DNA from 2 places in the Cytobacillus solani genome. Region 1 is predicted to be linked to the other one. Evidence: riboswitches for the same ligand, from Rfam matches in the RefSeq annotation. Region 1 holds a riboswitch; the other holds the start of a gene.
The links. A riboswitch is a leader RNA that binds a small molecule or an ion and turns the genes downstream of it on or off. The one in region 1 is predicted to bind lysine.
Positions count from the first base shown of each region.

Region 2: linked by a shared signal. The riboswitch ahead of FI644_RS13575 (Na+/H+ antiporter NhaC family protein) and the one ahead of FI644_RS10520 (transporter substrate-binding domain-containing protein) in region 1 are both predicted to bind lysine.

Region 1 covers NZ_CP041305.1:2,052,572-2,056,552, forward strand. Annotated here, with positions in the region: gene FI644_RS10510 (hypothetical protein) at 1-86, opposite strand, end outside; gene FI644_RS10515 (DUF2804 domain-containing protein) at 233-1,249, shown strand; lysine riboswitch at 1,358-1,540, shown strand; gene FI644_RS10520 (transporter substrate-binding domain-containing protein) at 1,688-2,542, shown strand; gene FI644_RS10525 (amino acid ABC transporter permease) at 2,608-3,372, shown strand; gene FI644_RS10530 (amino acid ABC transporter ATP-binding protein) at 3,393-3,981, shown strand, end outside.
Region 2 covers NZ_CP041305.1:2,716,862-2,720,842, reverse strand. Annotated here, with positions in the region: gene FI644_RS13580 (ABC transporter substrate-binding protein) at 1-956, opposite strand, end outside; gene FI644_RS13575 (Na+/H+ antiporter NhaC family protein) at 1,265-2,032, opposite strand; lysine riboswitch at 2,062-2,268, opposite strand; gene FI644_RS13570 (HD-GYP domain-containing protein) at 2,416-3,501, opposite strand; gene FI644_RS13565 (YunC family protein) at 3,702-3,981, opposite strand, start outside.

The DNA of each region.
Region 1 (3,981 bases):
CCTGTATTTCTTTTTTTAAAAAGATTAAAAATAAAAATGGAAATACTAAAAACAATGAGAGCTAGAAACCAATATGAATTATACACACTGATCACTCCGATAAATCGAGAATATATATAATTTGTACAAATGCCTGAATAATATTCGGCATTGGAAACTGAATGCATATTAAGTTTGCAAAAGATAGTAGAGTTACAGTATGAAGTATACATAGAGATGAGGGGTTAAGAGGATGGCAAGAGAAATAACAGAACGAGTAGATATGTGTGATGAGAATGGCCGATTAGCCGAAAACAGCATCGGCTGGGCAAGGCAGCCGCTGTTTAATTGCAATGTGTCGGGAAGGTTCCTGCGGAAGAAAAAATGGAATTATTGGTGTGTAACAAGCCCAGAGTTCTTGTTTTCAGTCACAATTTCTCATTTGGATTATGCTGCTGTTTTATTTGTGTATGTGCTAGATTTACAGAGTCTTAGTTTTCAGGAGCAGACAGCCATTGTTCCATTTGGATTCGGCTGTAAAATGCCTGAAGAGGTGAATGCCTCCGTGAAATTTGAGGGAAAGCAAATGGCTATTTCATTTGAAGAAAAGGGAGATTCCACAAGTATACGTGTTCATTGCCCGCATTTTAGCGGAAGAAATAAGCCGTTAGTTGCAGAAGTACGAGTTGAACGTCCACGTGGGCATGAATCGATTAATGTCGTTGTGCCGTGGAGTGAAACACGATTTCAGTTTACGTCAAAACAAACAGCACTTCCTGCAGCTGGAACAGTTCATTGGAATAGGAAGGAATACATCTTTAATAACGAAAATGCCTTTGGATGCTTGGATTTTGGCAGGGGAGTCTGGCCCTATCATTCGACATGGAATTGGGCTCAAGCTGCGGGGATTGTCAATGGAAGATCAGTTGGCCTAAATTTCGGTGGTCAATGGACGGATGGAACTGGACAGACTGAGAATGGAATTGTGGTCGACAGAAAGCTAAGCAAAATCAATGAAGACATCAGTTGGGAATATGATAACAGCAATTATTTGAAGCCTTGGACATTGAAAACAGCTGAAACGGATCAAGTGTCTCTAACGTTTCAGCCATTGTTTGAGCGAAAAGCAGCAACGAACGCATGGGTTATTCGTTCCTCCGTTCACCAAATGATTGGTACATTTAACGGTTATATTCGAACGAATGATGGGGAAAAGATAATGATTGAATCCTTTGTAGGGTGGGCAGAGGATCATAAGGCAAGCTGGTGAGTTCAACGAATCTAGTTCTTTGGTAGCAAGTGCCAATTTTGATGAGTTGACAGAATAGGCTTACTACTGTAGGATAATGAATATAATTTAATAAGACCTCATCTTTGCTGATGAGGTAGAGGCGCGGTATTTAATAGTCTGTAGTGGAGCTTGAGAAGCTAGGATGCTAGAGAGAAGGAAATATCGCCGAAGCTTGTAATATTCTCAGTATTGCTTGCTGGGTCTGCAGTTAAGAACTGCAGGACTGTCTCAATGAACTTACCCGGTTTGTTGAGTTGTGCTATCTCATTTAGGGAAAGAAGAGGGATTTTGGGGCAAACTATAAACGTTGCGACCTGAGTTCATCTCAGGTCGCTTTTTGTTTTTAGTAAAATGCCTAAAGGCAAGAGGTCAAGCATATATTAGACTATTAAATCAAATAAATAGGGGGAAAATAGCATGAAGAAAAAACTATCATTATTTTTAGCGATATCTCTTTCAGCCATTATTCTATTAGCAGGCTGTGGAACAAGCGGTGATTCAGATAAGAAGACAGAAGGATCAGGATCATCATCAGAAAAAGATACCTTTAAAGTAGGACTTGAAGCTGGCTATGCACCATTCAATTGGACACAAATGGATGATTCAAACGGTGGCGTTAAAATCGATGGCAATGCAGAATACGCAGGCGGATATGATGTAGAAATCGCTAAGAAAATTGCTGAAGGGTTAGGCAAAGAGCTAGTGATTGTGAAAACAGAATGGGATGGACTTGTACCATCGCTAACTTCAGGAAAAATCGATGCGATTATTGCTGGGATGTCACCGACAGCAGAACGTAAAGAAACCATTGATTTCTCAGATAACTACTACAAATCGGATTTAATCATGGTTGTCAAAAAAGGCGGAAAGTATGAAGGTGCAACTTCGATCCAAGATTTCAAAGGAGCAAAGGTAACGGCACAGTTAAATACATTCCACTATTCAGTTATTGATCAAATTGATGGAGTGGAAAAAAAGCCAGCAATGGATAACTTTCCGGCTATGAGGGTAGCGCTAGAATCGGGTGTTATTGACGGATATGTTTCTGAACGTCCAGAGGGAGTTAGTGCATCAGCTGCAAATGATAACTTCGCGATGGTTGAATTCACTGAAGGATTTAAGACGTCTGAGGATGATACGGCTATCGCAGTTGGGATTGCAAAGGATAGTGAGCTAACAGCAAAAATTAACGAAATATTGGCTGGTATTTCTGAGGAAGAACGCATCAGTATTATGGATGCTGCAATTAAAAATCAGCCAGCGGCAGAATAATGGTTTGTGAAGCCGGCTGCATCAGCACAATGTAGTCGGCTTCCACGTTTAAGGGGAGGATACGAATGGATTTAAGTTTTGAATGGATTATAAAAATTATTGAAACAAACTGGCCGATGTTTCTGCGCGGAGCAGGCGTAACCCTCTTGATTGCATTGATCGGAACTATTTTTGGGGCATTGATCGGGTTATTGGCAGGCATCATCCGCACCATTCCAATACCTGAAAAAGGAGCGAAGAAAGGCTTCTTAAAATTCATTAACATCATCCTATCCGTGTATATAGAATTTTTCCGTGGCACACCGATGATTGTACAGGCAATGGTTATCTATTATGGTTCTGCTGCAGCATTTGGCTGGCAAATGAACCCGATTATTGCAGGGGTCGTTATTGTAGCAATCAACACAGGTGCATATATGGCTGAAATTGTCCGTGGGGGGATTATTTCAGTTGATACTGGACAATATGAAGCAGCCCAAGCCATTGGAATGAATCATGTTCAAACAATGACTCATGTAGTGATGCCACAGGTTATCCGCAATATTTTACCAGCAACAGGCAATCAATTTATCATTAATATAAAAGATACAGCGGTCCTAAGTGTCATTTCCGTTACTGAGTTATTCTTCCAAACGAAAACGGTGGCAGGCAATAACTTTAGATATTTCGAAGCATTCTTTATCGTATGTATCATTTATTTCATTTTGACATATGCAGTCACTTTAATTCTGCGCTACTTTGAAAGAAAGCTTGATGGTCCGGATAATTATATAGTCGTAGGCAATCAGGCTCAGATTGAAGCTGGAGAACATAAAGGGATCGGGCAATAATGGGGAAGGAGGAGAATGGTATGGAGACAGTCATTGATATTCAGCGTTTAAGTAAATCCTTTGGAAACCATGAAGTATTAAAAGATATTCATTTCTCAGTGAATAAAGGAGAAGTCGTCTGCATCATTGGTTCCTCAGGTTCAGGGAAATCCACACTTCTTCGCTGTGTCAATCTATTAGAAAAACCGAGCGGCGGAAAAATTATTTATCATGGTGAAAATATTCTCGATGATAAGCATGATATTCATGCCTATCGAAGAAGATTAGGAATGGTATTTCAGCAATTTAACTTATTTAATAATCATAACGTACTAGGCAATTGTGTAATCGGCCAAATGAAGGTATTAAAGCGCTCGAAGGAAGAAGCGGAAAAGGTAGCGCTGAAATACTTGAAAGTGGTTGGGATGGACAGGTTTGTGAATGCGAAGCCCAGACAGCTGTCTGGGGGGCAAAAGCAGCGGGTTGCTATCGCTAGAGCCCTTTCGATGGAACCAGATGTGCTGCTGTTCGATGAACCAACGTCTGCGCTTGATCCAGAGATGGTAGGAGAAGTTCTTAAGGTCATGAAAGAGCTTGCTGAGACAGGTCTGACGATGCTAATCGTTACGC
Region 2 (3,981 bases), 660 kb from region 1:
GAATATTTTTTTGAGAAGCTTGTTACAAACTTTTGAATTGTTTCATCTGGATCTTGTGCTGAATAATGGTTTGTAAGGAATGTGTTATTTAACGCTTCGGCACCAGCTAAATCAACAAGAATTGGAGAATCCCAGCCATCAGCGCCCATAAAAGGAACCGTAATGCCCATTTCACGTGCTTGCTTAATAATCAAGCCTACTTCTTCATAATAGCCAGGGATAAAAATAAATTCAGGGTTAGCTGACTTGATACGAGTTAATGTTGAACGGAAATCTGTATCTTTTGCTACATAAGATTCTTCAGAAACTACTTTTCCGCCAGCAGCCTCGAACGTTTCCTTAAAAGATGCAGCTAGACCTTTTGCATAATCACTTGCATTATCCGCATAGATTGCTGCATTTTTAATATTTAAATCTCCGGCTGCAAAATTAGCTGCAACAGTTCCTTGGAATGGATCAATAAAAGAAGTCCGGAATACAAATTCATTTACTTTTCCATTCGTTCCAACTGTTACGTTCGGGCTAGTTCCAGATGGAGATAGTAGAATGGTTTTATTATCGTTGGCAATTTGTGCTTGTGCCACTGAATTTCCACTAGTAGCTGCGCCAATGATAGCTGTTACTTTATCTTGGTTTGTCAATTTAATAGCAGCGTTTGTCGCTTCAGCAGCATCTGATTTATTATCTACTTTAATGATTTCTATTTTCTTGCCGTCTACACCGCCGCTATTATTAATCTCTTCAACAGCAAGATCAATTCCTTCGGCAATCCCCTGCCCATAAGAAGCAACAGCTCCTGATAGCTCCAGGTTTGCACCGATTTTAATTGTATCTCCGCCTCCGCCAGAGTCTTTTGAACCCTCTGTACCAGCCTTTTCCCCGCCGCAGCCAGCTAATACTCCGGCTACCAAGGCCGAAGCCATAAGTACTGAAGTAATTTTCTTTCTAAAAAACATCTCTACTCCCCCTTTTATTTCTGATTGTTCTGAACATTTAGATCGTATTGAGGTTTTTTTGTCTGTCCATTTACCAGTTTGCCTTTCACATCTACCCCCTGCAAATAGTCAGTTCTTCCTTCTAATAAAAAAATAATGATGAATCCTAGTATTATCTGACTAATTGATATAATCTAAAAACAGTATAATATTTTTAGATTAATCTGTCAAAGCAATATTTTAGCAAAATTATAATTATTCAAAATATATCTTATCATTATTTTTTTAACAATAAAAAGGCCCTCTCATCAAGAGAAAGCCCTTTTCTTTTATTCTACTTGCATATTCTGCCACTCGGCTTTCGAACGTCTGCCAGCTATTATTATAAAATCAAGGAGGATTAAGGGAAGAAATGAAGGATTTAAATTCGTACGCTCAGCAATACCTGCTAAATATTTACCAGTTTCTAGACGCCCGATTAAATCAGCAATCACCCATGCAAATAGAAGAATGTACACAGCCGGAAGCATCGATTTCGTTCCTGCCCAAACTCCCCATCCTAATACTTGTCCACCCACTCCCTTTAAAACAAAGACTTGGCGGATAAAAAATCCTAATGTAACAATTAATCCAAATAGTCCACCAAGAATGAGTGATTTTGTCACATCTGTATTTTCAAAAATTGTTAAGACTGTCACGCTTCCTTCGGTCCCTGCAATTCCTGTCCAAAGCATAGCTCCAACTGTTCCAACAATAAGAGCAATGATTGACCATAGCAAGTCGCCAACAGATCCTTTCGTGCTTGTCGGCAGATCATCTTTCAATTCCCCGGCAGCTGGCTTTGTAGGGTCTGCTACCACCCCTTCCTTTACAGCATGCCGTTCGTGCACTTTCATTGGTCCAATTTCTAACCCTTTGAATGCGACAATGAACACCATTGCTAATGTAGCCCAGACATATAGATTCATCGGGATTATTTGCATAAATGCAGAGAACGCTGAATACTCCGTTATATTATCTGATGTTAGAATCGTACCAATTAATGCAATAAATGATAGAAAAAATAAAAAAGAGTAACGATAGAGGTGATCTATCATTACTCTTATAAGTAATAAGATTCTCCATCACGACCTGTAGCTCCCCAATATGAAGGCTTAGTAAAGCAGATTTCCTGCTTGTCCTTCATAATGACAGTATTACCCTTATTCAAAGTAACCCCAGCAAATGATTGTTGACACAAATTCATTTACTTCGGCAAAATTCCCTTTAGGCTGTGATCCTTGTTGTCATCCTCACACAGCTTACTCTTAAATTCTGCACCTCTACCCCATCGGATATGATAAGGTTTATTCAATTGTTTATTACTATACCAGAATAATAGATTAGTGACAAGTTCTATAATAAAAATGAAGGTATCCATTCTATTTTCGTAATAAAAAATACTCTTTATTAATGAAATCTTTCTAAACTTTTGTACGCATTAAAAGGCTGTGTCACATTCCGCTATGACCACATTTAGTTCAATTTTTAAATCTAATTCATATGGTGGAACTTGTTCCCCTTTATGCTCCATAATTCTTATAATCGGACGATCCCCTAAACCTATATTTTGCCCTGTAACAATTCCTTTTCGTCCATCATTTAACTCTACCGTTATCCCGACCGGATAGATGGCAACAGCTAATCGAAAGGCTTCTACAATTTTCTGTTCAAATAAGGTTCCAGAACCTGCATATAGAATTTCTAAGCCTTCATGCGGCAGCATCGCTTTCCGATAGACACGATTCGATGTTACTGCATCAAATACATCAGCAACAGCAATGATTTTTCCAAAAAAGTGAATGTCTTTTCCAGTAATTCCTCTAGGATAGCCCGAACCATCAATACGCTCGTGATGCTGATAAGCACAATGCGCAACTAAGAGAGGTATGGTTTGTACCTTCCTTAAAATTTGAAAACCAGCTTCCGCATGCTCTTTAATTGCAACATACTCTTCTTCCGTTAATCTTCCTGGTTTTAACAAAACATCTATCGGCACCTGCAGTTTTCCAATATCATGGAAAATAGCACCTAAACCTAATGTTTCTAATTCCTTTGGCGTAAGTTTCAGCTCCAATCCAAGCGCTAATGAGTATAACGTGACATTTAACGAATGGGTGAAGATATAGTTATCGTATGTATAAGCATCTGAAAGTAAGTTCAATAGTTCTTTATTGCTTCCTAACTCAGTCATAAGAAACCGAATCAATTCGGATAGACGTCTTGATGCCTTTTCAACTACAAATGAACTGGATATACTTGAATCCTTTTGGATCTCCAAAAAAGTCGAATTTATTGTTTGAATTGCTTTTCTTCGGATAGGATCGGATAGTGTTCCTTTGTATTCAATATCATCCGTTTGACTATCCTTTATAAAAATATAACTAATTCCTAATGAATTTAAGCGCTGAATCATACTCTCCTTCAGCTCAACACCTTCACTAAGCAAGATTTGTCCTGTTTCATTATAAATGGTCTTCGCAAGTATTGTACCAGCTTCTACGGATGAGGTTGTCACTAATCGCATAAATTACTCCTATAACATTTCCGAAGTTTTTCCAATGTCGTTCTCATTCATTATCACCTTTAACTATAATAACCTTTTTCGCTAAAAAGTGACAGGTAAGACTCTAATTATGTCGAAAAATATTGAAATTAGAAAACAAAAAAGGCAGCCAATTGAAGTCTATTTCACAAAATCTTGTGAACAGCTCCATTGGCATGCCTTTATACCATTTTTAGTAAAGCCTCTTTCCCTATCATTCCTCGATGAATGCCCAACGACTCCGCTTCATACGTGACGGATTCCAATGGTGCTTCAAGCAGCTGTTCGATGGTTTTTACTCCCACTGCCCTGCCAGCAATTACTTTCCGATCCTTTAATTTCTCATTAAGTAATGAGACATCAAGTGCCCCACACATAATATATCCTTTATCATTTGTTACTACAAGTAAATTTGTTTTCGGCAATTCCACGGAGACGCATAGGAATGTATGCCCCTTTATA